Regions from separate parts of the Pseudomaricurvus sp. ABR4_320 genome, predicted to be linked through region 1. Evidence: predicted binding sites of a transcription regulator. Region 1 holds the regulator's gene; the other holds the start of a gene.

Evidence for each region. The regulator FNR, encoded in region 1, switches genes on or off when oxygen is low (the NO sensors DNR and NnrR bind a similar motif). The targets are predictions, from matches to a motif close to TTGATNNNNATCAA.
Region 2: ACXAFR_RS24775 (Hsp20/alpha crystallin family protein) is a predicted target of FNR. The motif match lies at 6,708-6,721, and genes of this name have one in related genera.

Annotation. Positions count from the first base shown of each region.
Region 1 is NZ_JBSWVF010000004.1:138,604-146,592, forward strand. It holds gene ACXAFR_RS09655 (hypothetical protein) at 1-252, shown strand, start outside; gene ACXAFR_RS09660 (DUF4202 domain-containing protein) at 360-947, opposite strand; gene ACXAFR_RS09665 (OmpW/AlkL family protein) at 1,126-1,833, shown strand; gene fnr (fumarate/nitrate reduction transcriptional regulator Fnr) at 1,935-2,705, opposite strand; gene ACXAFR_RS09675 (hypothetical protein) at 2,742-3,959, opposite strand; gene ACXAFR_RS09680 (alpha/beta fold hydrolase) at 4,144-5,082, shown strand; gene ACXAFR_RS09685 (DUF3014 domain-containing protein) at 5,173-6,033, shown strand; gene ACXAFR_RS09690 (propionyl-CoA synthetase) at 6,195-7,989, shown strand, end outside.
Region 2 is NZ_JBSWVF010000023.1:8,154-16,142, reverse strand. It holds gene glyA (serine hydroxymethyltransferase) at 1-663, opposite strand, end outside; gene ACXAFR_RS24790 (methyl-accepting chemotaxis protein) at 865-2,490, shown strand; gene ACXAFR_RS24785 (sensor domain-containing protein) at 2,572-4,656, opposite strand; gene ettA (energy-dependent translational throttle protein EttA) at 4,960-6,624, shown strand; gene ACXAFR_RS24775 (Hsp20/alpha crystallin family protein) at 6,795-7,220, shown strand; gene ACXAFR_RS24770 (TraR/DksA family transcriptional regulator) at 7,281-7,604, shown strand; gene folB (dihydroneopterin aldolase) at 7,657-7,989, opposite strand, start outside.

The DNA of each region.
Region 1 (7,989 bases):
GCCACCCATGTCTGTGGATTTCAACTTCAGGTTGAAGGGGATCCCAAAGATCCAAATGCCGTTCACCCGGGAAAATTCCCTCCCAATCTGAGCAATATCGATAAAGTTCGCCTGGTAAGAACGGGCATGGAAGCGATGGTCAAAGCGGCTCGTAGTCGTAACCGCTCCTCGGATGGAAATCGCAAGCCGACCACCACTTATACAGCTCCTCCAAATAGACCAAAGCGCAACACGCTGCGTTTGAAAAAATAAGCGTGAATGCCGATCCTTAGAGCGGATTAAGCCTCAGCGTCTAGTTGGTGGGCGGGTATTAAACTCAATGCCGTTTTGCCTATGGGATGCTTGGGGGCAACCTTCCCTCAGGAAAGTGCTCTGCCGACCAGTTCTGCCAGATTGGGGGGAAGCGTCAATTGAAGTGCAACGGCGTGACCTTCTTCTGACATCTTAGGCCAAGTCTTTTTGACGATGTCGATGACTTTCTCGTCGTCGTGTCTGGCGGCAAATTCCTCAAAATAGTGTGATAAAAAAACGAGGCAGGCGACATCCTCCAAGGTCTGTGTGCCGGTATCTCGTTTAATGCCTTTCTTTTGCAGTAAATCACTGACCCTCTGTTGTTCTTCTTCCGTGTAATCGCAAGTTTGCATCAATTGCGATGTTAACTCAGCGTGGAATTGCGCAAGGCGAGTTCGCCAGCGTTTGTATCCGGCTTTGTCCATTGGAAAGTCGCTGCGTGGAATTTGCCAGCGCTGAATGTGCTGGGCTCGGCAGGCGATCTGTAACAACTCATCTGCATCCGGGGCGAAAGCATGCTGTACTTCGGTCATGCGAACGCCGTAAAGGTAGGCGGCGGGTATAGATTCCTGATCTACCGTAATTCGGTTTGGGTCTTCGTTGTTTTTTTCATCAATTAAAGAAAACAGACGTGTCAGTCGGCTAATGTCGGTCATAAATGTCTCTCGTTTTATATGGAAGGATGCTGTTGATCTGGCGCAACTGGCAACTAGGTGTCGAACACTTGAAGGTTGGTTGGGGAAAAATCGTTAATCCAGATCAAGGATCCTGCGCAATTTCTATTGTCTACTATACTCCGACAATGAGACGACTTCATACAGAGAGAGCCTTACTATGAGATCATTATTTTCCCCGTTAAAGCTGGTGGCTGCTGTGTCGGCACTGTGCGTGGCGGTACCGGCGATGAGCTTTGAAGCGGGAGACATTGTCCTCCGCGTAGGTGCTGCAACCGTTGATCCTCGTGAAGATAGCGACAATATTGCGCTTGATGGTACAACAGTGACTATAGGAGGGGCACCAACAACGATTGGTTTGGACAGCGATACCCAACTGGGGCTGACATTGGAATACTTCCTGACACCCAATCTTGGCGTAGAAGTGCTGGCTGCAACACCGTTTAAGCACACTGCCGTTCTTAATGGTGGGTTGGCCGGCGTTGGTGACATTGCAGATTTTACCCATTTGCCACCGACGGTAAGCGCGGTGTACCACCTAAATGATATGGGTGGTTTTCAACCCTACGTTGGCGTCGGTTTGAACTATACCTTTATTTATGAAGAAAATTTGGATAACAGCGCTGCAGGAGCTTTGGCCGGCTTAGGTTTAACGGGCGGTGATATCGAGTTGGAAGACTCGTTTGGTATTGCTCTGCAGGCCGGGGTTGATTGGCTGCTGGATGAAAAGTGGTTGGTTAATGCGTCAGTACGCTGGATTGATATCAGCACTGAGGCCGAAATCTCTTTTGATGGCGGTAGTAAAATAAAGGCCGACGTTGATGTAGATCCATTTGTCTACACATTGTCCGTCGGCTACAAGTTCTAAGAGAAATCAGTTAGCCTGCTCGTGGCAGGCTCTCTGTAAGGCATTAGGTGATCCGTAATAGCGTGACCACTTAATGCCGATGATAAGATAATAAAAAGACGCTAAGTGCAGGGATCTTCGACATTGGCGATTTGTTTTAAGGCCGCCATGTCTGTGATACCGATTTCCTTTTTGTCGACACTTAAAATGCCATTTTTCTGAAAACGGCTAAATACGCGGCTGACAGTTTCTATTGTTAAGCCCAGATAATTTCCAATATCCGCACGAGACATTGGCAGTCGAAACGACGTTGCTGATAAATGTCGGTTGTGGTTGCGTGTCGAAATACTCAACAATAATGACGCTACCCGCTCTTCTGCGCTGTTCTTACTCAGTAGCGTAATCAACTGCTGGTCAGATTTGATTTCCTTACTCATGAGCTGAAAAAAATGTCGCTGCAAGTTGGGTAGCTGCAGACTCAAATCTTCCAGGCGAGAAAAGGGGATTTCGCAAATCGCCGAGGTTTCTAAGGCGACCGCAGAATTGGAGTAGCGATTGGTAGCGATACCATCCATGCCCACCACTTCACCAGGCAGAAAAAACCCCGTTACCTGCTCTTGGCCATCGTTAGTGACGCTGACCGTTTTGATGGTTCCGGATCTCACTGCGTAGACGGATTGAAATGGCTGGTTGGCTCGATACAAATGCTCTCCTTTCTGCAGAGGACGTCCACGCTGAATGATCTGATCGAGTCGATCGATATCGTCAACATGGAGACTGATGGGGAGGCAAATCGCGTTCAGGCGACAGTCACCACAGGATACAGTTGGATTGTGATGGCACCGGCTGCCGACACCATTGGCTGAAGAGTCACTCGCAATACGGGAGGTCATACCATCGATTTCAAATAAAAAGGCTAAAGACAATTACTATTCTGCTATACCGGCTACAGCGGGTAAAGAGAAAATGTCCCCTGTTTGGGGGTATAAGATGGGCTTTAGCAGGTCACTCAATAAAAAAATGCCTTGTTGCGTAAGCTTAATCTGATTGTCGTGCTCGCTGTAGAGCGGCGTGTTATCGACCAAAGTCTGAGATTGCCATGCGGTTAGTAACTTTGCCAAAGCCGTGCCATAAGGGGGAATCTCCAGTTTATGAAAACACATTAATTCACGCGCCATCGCCAATTGTTGGGTGTGGGAGGGGCGTGTGTAAGGCTGGTTGGGAATCTCACTGTCGCGATAATTGGCAAAGACCGAAGCGTTGCGCCACGTGTTATGCAGTCCAAAACTCTCGGCGCCCGGGCCAAACGCCAGAATGCTGTTAACGCCCAAACCGTTGTAGCCAAACGGTGTCATCTGTATCGTTTTTTCGTGAAAGGCGTTGGCGGTTCGGCTTTTCGATTTTACTAGCCAATCGTTGCCCAACAACAGATATTGGTAGTCTTCTGCAAGCTTTAACAATGTGTCAAAGAGTTCGCGGCCGGCGTTTGTATGTGGCAAACAACGCCAATGGATCGCTGTTGGTAGTCCCGCACGAGAGTCCTCTAGTTTCGGTAAAAGTCTATGGATATCTGGCGATGGCTGCCAGGAGAGTAGGGACCAGCTGTCAAAACGAAAATCCGCAATCATAGCCAAACTGCGATCGATGAGTTTGTTGCTGTAGATGCTGCTGGGTAACTGCAGGCGTAGGTGATTAAAACCCAGGCCGCGAAACAAGGCCAAGCGGTCCGCGTTTAATGTCTCTAGGCTGCAGCTGAATTGAAAATCCACGTCCGGCGGGCTGGCCAATGGGAGTCTGCGTCCAAGTTGCCACATCAGTTGGGTGATGTCTGCGTCTTCCAGGCAATCCTGAGGAATATCCCATAGAATCCAAGGGATCTTAACGTTTTGCAGATCGTCTACCGGTTTGGTACTGCGGATGTGCATCTCTCGTGCAAGGGCGCTGGTTATCTCAGCGGAGGAATAGCCCCGCCAATCACTGCACTGGAGTGAGAGCATCACGCCCATGGCGCTGTTCTGTGACGATGCCAGGGCGCCAGAGTGTTCCGCCGTTTGTGAATTCAACAACGCGCACAGAGGCGTCACAACACCACAGTAATGTCCGGGAGCTTGCGTATTGGATTGGTGGCAATTTCTTATAAGTTCCATTACGACGTTCTTTGTAGGCAGCGTGAGGAAAATAAGTGAATCGAGTCTAACCCTGTGTGCAATTGCGCTGTTGATACAGGTCAATGGGGCCAGATATAGTGACTGATAGAAATGCGTCAGCGGGTCATCTCGATGGAGAGATCTGATGATGACTTGACCAATCAGTAGAGGATTGTGTGAGCGGATGAGAAAAGACCTGACAGGGCGTGTTTTGGGGGGGCGGCTTTTCACCGGCTGGGTTTTGGGACTTTGGCTGTTGGCAGCATCGGTATGTTCCGCGGAAGACGGCGACATGGCGAAGGTCAAGGCCAACGGTGTCAGCTTGGCCTATACAGAGATTGGTGCTTCAGATGGGCCGGCTGTGTTGATGATCATGGGGCTCGGTAGCTCCCATAAATTATGGGGTGACGAGCTACCTCGGGGGCTCGCGAACGCAGGTTATCGGGTCATCTTAATGGACAATAGAGATGTGGGTGATTCCCAGCGAATGGATGCTATGGGTGACCCATGGTTGCGCTGGCAATTATTAAAGAACGCAATGGGGTTTTCCGTTGATAATCCCTATTCCGTTCAGGATATGGCGGCCGATGCAGCCGGTTTGCTCGACGCCATCGGTGTCGAAAAAGCCCATATCGTTGGCGCGTCTCTCGGCGGTGTCATTGCCCAGGTCTTCGCTGTTCAATATCCCAACAAGACGCTGAGTCTGGTCTCGGTTATGTCAACCAGTGGCGCAGAAGATCTGCCCGAACCCACCCCCGAGGCGCGCAAAAACCTGGAAGCTGCTGCATTTGCAGATGATGAAGACCCCTCCGCTATGCACGACCGAGGTTTTTATCCCGAAGGCGTGCCTCGTCAGATGCTGGCTTTTTTGGCCTCTGGTGACCGCTCGGCTGAACTTCGTAAAATCCAGGCCCCGACACTGGTGCTTCACGGTGCAGAGGACGGGCTTTTGCCGCCTGCTCATGGAGAGCATACGGCACAACTGATTCCCGCCGCTACCTTACAGATTGTGCCAGGAATGGGGCACAATCTGCCTGAGGAAGCGGTGCCGGAGCTGGTTGCTTCCATGGTGAGCCTCTTCCGTCAGGTGACGCCTACGGATCCATCCGTAAGCGGTTTATAAGCGTAATTATTCCGTAACGATGTTGTCAGACCCTTTATCGAAACGGTTAATCTAAGAGAAGAAATTGCCCGCAGGTGATATGTACCCCCTATGAACTTTAAGACCTATGCCATTATTTGCGTGATTATTGTGGTTGCCGCAATTCTTGCCTACTGCTCATTGTCATCCAATGAGCCAACAGTCTCATTGCCGCCCGAAACCGACTATCAGTCGGAAACAGTGCCAGAGCCCGCTCCAGCACCAATACCCGATGTTGAAGAAGAGCCGGAAACCGTCGCGCCGGAACCGGAGGTGGCAACCCCGGAATCAACACCCGAGCCTGATCCTGAGCCAATTGTTGAGCCGCAGAAGCCGGCAATTGATACGCCGGAGTCGTTAAACGACAGCGATGCTCTCGTCGTGTCCACTGTCGCCAAGCTATCGCCGCAATTAACCCAATGGCTGTTGCCGGAAGAGCAGGTTCGCAAATGGGTGTTGGCGGTTGATCAAATGGCAGCAGGAAAAATTCCGCAGCAGCATCTTCCGCTTGTGTATGGTATGGATAAATACAAAGTCACAGAAAATGGCGAAACCAGTTTGCCTGCTCCGGAAAATCAAGAGCGTTTGACCGCATTAATTGATGCCGTTACTGAGGTCGATCCGCAGGTGATGGCGGAATATTACCGTGCTTGGTTGCCGACGCTGGAACAGGCGTACGGTGAGCTGGGAAAAACCGATACTTTTGATGATCGGGTTAGTGCGTTGATCGAGCGACTGGAAGCCGTCGAGCCGACGCCGGGAGATGTCACTTTGGATCGTCCCCATGTGTTTTATGAATATGCCGATCCCGAATTGGAAAATCGCAGTGCATTGGAGAAATGGGTGTGGCGCATGGGCAATACGAACCGTGAGAAGCTACAGTCTTATCTCGATGCTTTAGCGCCCTATTTGCAAACTGAAGAGACGCCTTGATCGGCGTCTCGACCATGGTCGTATAGTCGCTATTTTTCAAAGTCGTTAGAGTCTGCACATACAAGGCGTGTTAGTTCTGCCGTGCTTGTTTTTTTAGAAATAAGCACAGCAGTTTCTGATTACCGTCATAAATAAAACTTATAATGCAGGTGATAACGATCATGAGCTACCTGGAGGAGTACACCCGTTCTCTGGAAAACCCCCGCGAGTTTTGGGGCGATCAAGCGGCGAAGCTAGACTGGTTTAAACCTTCCGAGCAAGTTCTTTCCAAAGATGATAACGGTGTTGATCGCTGGTTCGACGATGCCGAAATGAATACCGCTCACATGGCGCTGGACTACCATGTTGCCAATGGGCGCGGTGATCAAGTTGCCATTTATTACGATTCTCCGGTTACTCAAACCAAGCAGGCAATCACCTATACTGAATTACGCGATCAAGTTGCACAGTTCGCCGGTGCGTTAAAGGAACTTGGCGTAGAAAAAGGCAAGCGTGTCTTAATTTACATGCCGATGATTCCTCAGGCCGCTGTCGCCATGTTGGCAACGGCTCGTCTTGGTGCTGTGCACTCGGTTGTCTTTGGAGGATTTGCGCCGCACGAGCTTGCGATTCGTATCGACGACGCATGCCCGGATGTTATCGTAACAGCATCCTGCGGTATTGAAGTCGACAAAGTCCTTCCGTACAAGCCTCTTGTCGATGAAGCGATTAGTCTCTGCGAAAAGAAACCAAATCACGTCGTTGTTTTTCAGCGTAAAGAGCTGCAAGCGAGTTTAAAAGCAGGGCAGGATCACGATTGGGAAACGCTCGTTTCTGCCAGTGCTCCAGCTGACTGTGTTCCTGTCAAAGGTACCGATCCCCTATATATTCTTTACACCTCAGGAACGACAGGAAAACCCAAGGGTGTGGTGCGCGACAACGGCGGTCATGCCGTCGCGATGAACTTCAGCATGAAAACCGTTTACGGTATGGAGCCGGGAGATGTGTTTTGGGCTGCCTCTGATGTGGGTTGGGTGGTCGGACATTCCTACATCGTCTACGCGCCGTTGATTTACGGCTGCAGCTCCATTCTCTATGAAGGTAAACCTGTCAGAACTCCGGATGCGGGTGCTTTTTGGCGTGTGGTTCAAGACTACAAAGTCAGCGCGCTTTTTTCAGCCCCGACGGCATTTCGAGCCATCAAAAAAGAAGACCCTCAAGGGCGCCACTTAGAAAAATATGACATCAGTAGTCTGAAAACGATTTTTATGGCGGGTGAGCGACTGGATCCTCCCACTTACCACTGGGTTAAAGATTTGCTGCAGTTACCCGTGATCGATCACTGGTGGCAGACAGAAACCGGTTGGGCGATCTGCGGTAATCCGATGGGGATAGAACCTATGACCGCGAAGCCAGGTTCTGCGACTCTGCCGTCGCCTGGCTTTAATGTGAAAATTCTTGACGACGCTGGTGTGGAGGTTGCTCCGGGAGTGCAGGGAAGCGTGGCCATCAAGTTGCCTTTGCCCCCAGGATGTTTGCCAACCATCTGGGAAAACCACCCTCGCTTCCGGGCAGGATATTTATCGACTTTCCCAGGATATTACGTGTCCGGTGATGGCGGTTATAAAGATGACGATGGTTATGTTTTTATCATGGGCCGAACCGACGATGTGATAAACGTGGCGGGTCACCGACTTTCTACCGGCGAAATGGAAGAGATAGTTGCGGCACATCCCGCCGTGGCCGAATGTGCTGTTATCGGTGTTAATGACGAGCTTAAAGGGCAGAAGCCGCTTGGACTGATTTTACTAAAAGACGGCGCTGATATTGACGAAGACACGCTGAGTAAGGATCTTGCTGCAAGTGTACGCCACGAAATTGGTGCGATCGCCTGCTACAAGGAATCCATTATCGTATCAAGGTTGCCGAAAACTCGTTCAGGAAAGATTTTGCGAAAGCTGTTGCGCCAAATCGCCG
Region 2 (7,989 bases), on a different contig from region 1:
AGCGATGGCAACAGGGCTAGGATAAACACCCGCCGCGACCAGACCGGCAACATGCGCCATATCAACGAACAGATAGGCACCTACTTTATCAGCGATGTCGCGGAAGCGCTGCCAATCCATAATTTGCGAATACGCAGAGAAACCCGCAACAATCATTTTAGGCTCGTGCTCCAGCGCGAGGCGCTCGACCTCATCGTAATCGACCTCACCAGTTTCTGGATTCAGGCCGTACTGCACCGCGTGATACGTCTTACCAGAGAAGTTAACGCTAGCCCCGTGAGTCAAATGACCGCCGTGGGCAAGACTCATTCCGAGGATCGTATCACCAGGGCTGACCAGCGCCTGATAGACCGCCGCATTAGCCTGAGATCCCGAGTGAGGCTGAACGTTGGCATAGGCAGCTCCGAACAGCTCTTTAACACGTGCGATCGCCAACGCTTCTGCCTTATCGACATACTCGCAACCGCCGTAATAGCGTTTACCAGGGTAGCCTTCGGCATACTTGTTCGTCAGCTTAGTCCCCTGGGCAGCCATGACCAATGGACTGGTGTAGTTTTCCGATGCGATCAGCTCGATGTGCTCTTCCTGCCTGCACTCTTCCTGGCAGATCGCTTCCCAAACTTCTGGATCAAATGATTCTAGCGACGAAGTCGATTCAAACATGACGGCAGCCTTTCAAGTTAGTAGAGGGCCGTGAAACGGTACCCAGGGAAAAAGGGCGGCGATTGTACACTATTCAACCGCTCGCGCCCAAGAGGGACCTTTCATAAGGCGGAAATTTGCGCCAAACAATCCGGCGACGAGTTAATACCGCTTCTATACTTCAGGAACAATATTGGATGTGGATACATAAAGGCTATAAGCATGTTCTCTAGTTTAAAAAGTCGCTTTGCCCTACCCCTGGGCATACTGACGGTGGGCCTGGTGGTACTCGGCAGCGTTGACCAACGATCGATCTCACTGCTTAAGGATGATCTGGAATCATTTTCTGGCAGCTTCCTGCCAGCTATTGACTCAGTTCTACAAGCTGACCGGGATTTGTACCAAGCTCGCGTTGGCGAATTTGAGCAAATCCTGGCGACCAGTAACAGTGCCCGCCAAGCGGCGGCGGCAACCATTGAGGAAAATCGTGACCAAGCGAAGAATCGCATCGCACGCTTCAATGAACTCTTGGCAGCTCACAGCGATGTCACCATCGACCGCCAGCAACTGGAAAATGGTTTTAGGGCGTGGGAGCGCACCACCGCCGACGCCGTCAGCCGAATCAACGCCGGCGATCAGTCTGGCGCCCTCGCCATACTGAACGGTGCGGGCAATCAGCACTTCAGTGCACTTAGAGAACTCTACGATGCCGCGGGCGAAAACGCCGCCGCAACCATGGCAGCGCTGCGAGACCAACAGATCGCCAAAATTGATCGCAACCGCACCATTACCCTGGCAGCGATAGCGCTACTTGTCATAATTACAGCCTCGTTAACCTACGTTCTACCTAACATGCTGGCGAAGAAAATTCTTCTGTTGCGAGACCGGATTAACACCATCGCATCCGGCGATGGAGACCTGACTCAGCAAATACCCGTCAGCAATAACGACGAGCTTGGAGAGCTGGCAAAATCCTTTAACGCGTTTCTCGGCAACCTCCGCACCTTGGTACTGGACGTCAAATCCGAATCACAGCAAATCATACGGTCGTCGACCACCCTGAATGAATCCTCACGCGACAACCACAGCCGTGCCGAAATTCAATCCTCCACCGCAGATCGCGCAGTGGCAGAAATGGAGCGCTTGGTAACCGCCATCGGCATGGCCGCAGAATCGACCCGCACCACTGCCGAACAAATGACCGACATCGGAGACATTTCGACTCGTGGCCAGCAAAACATCAGTCAAACTCTGGCCAGTATGGAAAAAACCCGCTCAACGATCGACAATGCGACCCGCTTGGCAGAGGTGTTACAGAGTGACTCCGAACAAATTGTCTCAGTACTGGATGTTATTCGCGGCATCGCGGAACAAACCAATTTACTCGCGTTGAATGCGGCGATTGAGGCCGCCCGCGCAGGGGAACAAGGACGCGGCTTCGCCGTGGTTGCCGACGAGGTCAGAACTCTGGCCACCCGTACCCAACAGTCTACTGACGAAATTAATTCTGTGATTGAACGCTTGAAGAACGGTGTCAGCAATGTGGTATCTGCCATAACCGATGGTCAGAAAATTGCCGACGAATCTCAAACCGCAATTCGCACGACAGAAGACTCCCTCTCTCAGATTAGCGCTCAAGTCACCCATGTGAAACAACAGGCAGAAAACACCGCGCGCTCGACCAAAGACCAAGCGGCCTCATCTCAAGAAATTGTGTCGGGACTGTCTCACCTGAAGAAAGAAATCGATGCTACCTCGAAGATTCTTGAAGATGTGCATCGCATTTCCGGAAAACTATTTGAAGGCTCTCAAGCCCTCTCGAGAAACGTCGCCAACTTCCGTGTTTAACGATGTTAGCGGGCAGCTATTACGACTGCCCGCGCACGTCCACGTCCGAGCGTTGGCTTCTCGCACCATTGAACTAGCCGCCTAGCTCACTGCCCTCAGCGCGCGCCGCGCCGGTACTGGCTGACTCAACAAATACCCCTGAGCCTCATCACAGCCCAAAGTTGTCAGAAAGTCTAACTGAGCCTTGCTTTCCACGCCCTCTGCCGTCACCCGTAATCCCAGACTATGCGCCAGAGCGACAATCGCCTGCACGATGCGTTGATCTTCGCGAGCGGGCAGACCGGCTACAAAACTGCGATCGACCTTGATCGCCGTCACCGGAAAACGTTTCAGGTAATTCAACGACGAATAACCGATTCCGAAATTGTCGATAACGATCCCAATCCCCAAACGAGTCAGCTCTTCTAACGTCTGCAACGTGAACTGGTGATCGTGCATCAGCACACTTTCGGTGATCTCGACTTCCAAAGCACCAGCCGGGATTTCCTGCTGTGATAACACATCCTGCAAGGAGCTTACGAGATAGCCGCCAGAGAATTGCAAGGCGCTCACGTTCATGGCGATCCTCGGACAATCACCGCCCCGTCTGCGCCAGCGCTTCCACTGCTGACAGGCTTGTCGTAACACCCAGGATCCCAGTGGCCGTATCAGCCCAGTCTCTTCCGCAATGCTGATAAATTCATTGGGTAAAATCAGGCCTTTATCGGGATGCTTCCAACGCACCAACGCCTCATAGCCGGTACGGTGCCCATCGATCAACGACACGATCGGCTGATAGTGCAACTCGAACTGCATCTCTTTAACCGCCTGGTGCAGCTCATTTTCCATGCTTGAGCGCTGACGGGCTTTTTCATTCAAAGATCGGGTGTAAAACTGATAATTATTTTTACCGGCGCTTTTCGCATGATTTAGCGCAGCGTCAGCATTTTGCAGTAGCGTTTTCGGTTCACTGCCGTCCGATGGAAAAAAGGCAATGCCGACACTGGCGCTGCTGAAGAGCTCCTGCCCCCGTAAAGGGAAAGGCTGCATCAACGCCGAACGAATTTTTTCTGCAATATTCGTGGCATTGGTCACCGCCCTCTCGTGACTCTTCAGATCACCAATAATGACAGCAAATTCATCTCCCCCCATTCGGGCGACAGTATCCTCACAGCGCACACAATCACTGATTCTCTGACCGACTTGATGCAGGAGAGCATCGCCGAGCGCATGCCCCAATGAATCATTAATCACCTTAAACCGATCTAGGTCCAACAACAGCAAGGCCACCTGTGAACTGTTTCGCTGGGCACGACTGATCGTCTGGGCTAAACGGTCATTGAAAAGGCTGCGATTCGGAAGGCCGGTTAAAGGATCAAAAAAGGCCAGACGTTGAATCCGGTTTTCACTGTTTTTCTTTTCGGTAATATCCGAAAAACAACTGATGGTATTCACCACCTTGTTATCACAATCACGCAAAACCGTGATCGCAACCCAGGCAGGAAACACATGTCCGTCCTTATGGCGGTGCTGAATTTCCCCTTCCCAGCAGTCGTTTGCCTGCAAACTGTCGGTGATAGACTGAAAAAACGCTGGTGAATAGCGTTCGATATCAATGACTCTCGGCGTCTGGCCGAGAATTTCCTCAACATCGTAGCCGGTAAAGCGCGTAAAGCTCTGATTGGCCTGGGTAATTTTTCCTTCAGCGTCGGTGACATAAATTCCGGTCAAGGTGTTTTCAAACACCGCTGAGGCGAGCGCATTATTATCAACAGGATGCCTGCGGGTGCTCATATCACGACAAATACAAACAGCACCGCGCATCTCCCCGGAAGGGTCCATCGACGGAATACACTGCACACTCAAGGTGACTCGGAATCCATCGCGGTGATTCATTGCCAGGATTTCTGGCTCGCAGGCATAACCCGTTTTTATTTCAGCTTTTAACTTGTCGAGCTGACGCTGAATAAACTTCTGAACACCGAGAAAGCGCTTGTCATCGGCATATTGAATGGCGTGGTTGTAGAGGCGTTGGAAAACACGATCGCTGTACCCGAGCACAGTTTCAACGGAAGCGCTGACATAATGCATAGTGCCATCCGCACGAACCCCGAGAACCAGGTCGCTGAGTTCAGCGCGAGCCTGCTCCAACAGATAGTTCATCTGTGTTTGGTCCTGTTGCGACACAGCGCCTCCCTCATTCGGCGTCAAGCCGAGAGTTGTTTATTATTGTGATACCCGAAGAATACAAACTTTAGCTTCCCAAGTATAGAAAGATATCTTCACATAGCGCGCTGTTTGCTGCAGATATAGTGAAGAACTCTAAAAACAGCGTTTTGATTTCGTTAATTCCGGGAAGTTTTCCCTGACGTTGCGCAGATTCTGACGGCGGCGACCTGTACCTTCGCCATTGACTCTATCCGGCGATTTTCCGACACTTGCACCCCCGCAGCGCCACCACCCAACTTCACAACGAGGTCTTATCCATCCATGGCACAATATGTCTATTCAATGAACCGAGTCGGTAAAGTCGTCCCGCCCAAACGGGAGATTCTGAAAGACATTTCGCTCTCCTTTTTCCCCGGTGCCAAGATCGGCGTTCTTGGCCTCAACGGTGCCGGCAAATCCACACTGCTGAAAATCATGGCGGGCGTCGACAAAGACTACAACGGCGAAGCCCGGCCAATGCCCGGCATCAAGGTCGGCTACTTACAGCAGGAGCCCCAACTGGACCCAGCCAAAGACGTACGCGGCAACGTGGAAGATGGTGTCCGCGAGGCACTGGATGCTCTGGCCGACTTGGATGCGGTATATGCCGCCTATGCGGAACCCGATGCCGATTTTGACGCATTGGCAAAGAAACAAGGGCAACTGGAAGATATCATTCAAAGCTGGGATGCCCACAACCTAAGCCATAAACTCGAAGCGGCAGCCGACGCTCTGCGACTGCCACCTTGGGATGCCGATGTCACGAAATTATCCGGCGGTGAAAAGCGCCGGGTAGCACTCTGTCGTCTACTCATGTCCCGCCCGGATATGCTACTCCTCGACGAACCCACCAACCACCTGGATGCCGAAAGCGTCTATTGGTTGGAGCGTTTCCTGGTGGATTTTCCTGGCACTGTCGTCGCCATCACACACGATCGCTATTTTCTCGACAATGCCGCGGGCTGGATTTTGGAACTCGACCGAGGCCACGGCATTCCTTACGAGGGTAATTACTCCAGCTGGCTCGAGCAAAAAGAAGCGCGACTGGCGCAGGAACAGCGCTCAGAGGCTTCGCATCAAAAAGCCATCAAAGCAGAATTGGAATGGGTTCGCCAAAACCCTAAAGGTCGCCGCGCGAAAAACAAAGCCCGTCTTGCTCGCTTTGAAGAGATGCAAAGCCAGGAATTCCAAGAGCGCAATGAAACCAACGAGATCTACATTCCACCAGGTCAGCGCTTGGGCGACAAAGTCATTGAATTTGACGGCGTCAGCAAATCCTTCGAGGGTCGCCTGTTGTTCGATAACCTCAGCTTTGCCATCCCCAAAGGCGCAATCGTGGGTATTGTCGGCGGTAACGGTGCAGGTAAATCTACGCTATTTCGAATGATTTCCGGCAATGAACAACCGGACACGGGCAGCATCACCATCGGCGAAACCGTCGACGTGGCATTCGTCGAACAAAGCCGCGCTAACCTGGACGATAAAAAAACCGTATGGGAAGAAATTTCCGGCGGCCAGGATGTTCTGCATATCGGCAATTACGAGATCAATTCCCGCTCTTACGTGGGCCGCTTTAACTTCAAAGGTTCAGACCAGCAAAAACGTGTCGGTGAACTTTCTGGTGGGGAGCGCGGTCGACTGCACCTGGCTAACACGCTGAAGCAAGGTGCCAACGTGCTGCTCCTTGACGAACCGTCCAACGACCTCGATGTAGAAACGCTGCGAGCCCTTGAAGATGCACTGTTAAACTTCCCTGGCTGCGCACTGGTCATCTCCCACGACCGCTGGTTTCTCGATCGGATTGCCACACATATTCTGGCGTATGAAGGCGACAGCGAAGTCGTGTTTTTCGAAGGGAACTACACCGAATATCATGAAGACTTTATCGCCCGCAAAGGCGAGAAAGCACAACCTCATCGTATGAAGTACAAACCACTGAAAAGCTGATTCCCTCCGTTACAAAAGGGCTGGCAATAACCGGCCCTTCCTCTCCCTCCAAGCTTACCGATTTTCCCCAACTCAACAAGCTATTGATCTGGCTCAATACGCCCAGACTCCGCAAGGCAAATACTTATAGCGCTCCTTCAATAAAGCTACCTTTTCAAAAGGAGGGTCTTATGAGTCTTGTTCCCCGCAGTTCTCTGTTTGACTTCGACAGCTTTTTTGACCGGTTTCAAACCCCGGGGCTCGTCAGTGAAAACAGCGGCAACTTTTTTACGCCGCGCGTGGATGTCAGAGAAAAGGATCATCTCTATATCATTACGGCGGAATTGCCCGGCGTAAAAAAGGAAGACATTCACATCAGTCTTGAGAGAGGTGTTTTGACTCTCGAAGCAGAATCCGTCATGGAAGATCGTGAAGAAAAAGATGGACGGGTGTTGCGGCAAGAACGCCGCTATGGACGCTTTACTCGCAGTTTTACACTGGGAGATCGCGTCCAGCAGAGCGACATCAGCGCCAATTTTGACAATGGAATATTGACGTTGACTGCCCCCAAGATCGGGCCTCAAGAGGCCGAAAGCCGTCGCATTGAAATTACATGAGCATGATGTAACCCCACCCCCTGTTGGCGGCCTTAGGGCCGCCTATTTTAGAGCCCGGCTATGAAACATATTGATATTCGTAAAACACTTCTGAAGCGCAAAGCCGAGTTGAACCAACGGTTGATGGCTCTGGAGTTGGATTTACAGAAAAGTTACAGCCGCGACTGGGCCGAACAGGCGCAGGAGCGAGAAAACGATGAAGTTTTGGAAACCCTCGCCAGCAAAACCGCCAGAGAAATTGTAAGCCTGGAGAAAGTGCTGAAAACCTTGGGGGGCGATAAATTCGGCATCTGTCAGCAGTGCCAACAACCAATAGATACGGCAAGGTTATTAGCCTTACCAACTGCCGTAACCTGCATACACTGCGCCGCAAAGGCACACTAGTCCCCCGGTGATTTCGGTCTGAAACAGCGCCACACCCACCAGGCTGCTGGCGCTAGCGAGGCTCGCCCCGCTCGATCATGACGCCGACCGATTGCGTGCCCGGCAAGGCAGTCGGCTTGCTCAATGTCAAACGAACCCAGGGCACACTGAACTCCTCCAGAATGACCTGCGCAATCTCCTCTGCCATTCTCTCAATCAATAAGAACTGATGTTCCGCTGCAAACTCACACAGGCGCTCAGAAATCGCCTGATAGTTCAGGGTCTGGCGAATGTCGTCGGTTTCTGCCGCCTTCGCAATACTGGTGGCCATCTCCAAATCCAACAACAATGTTTGCCGAACCTGGCGCTCCCAGGCATGAATGCCAATGACGGTATCTAGCGCCAA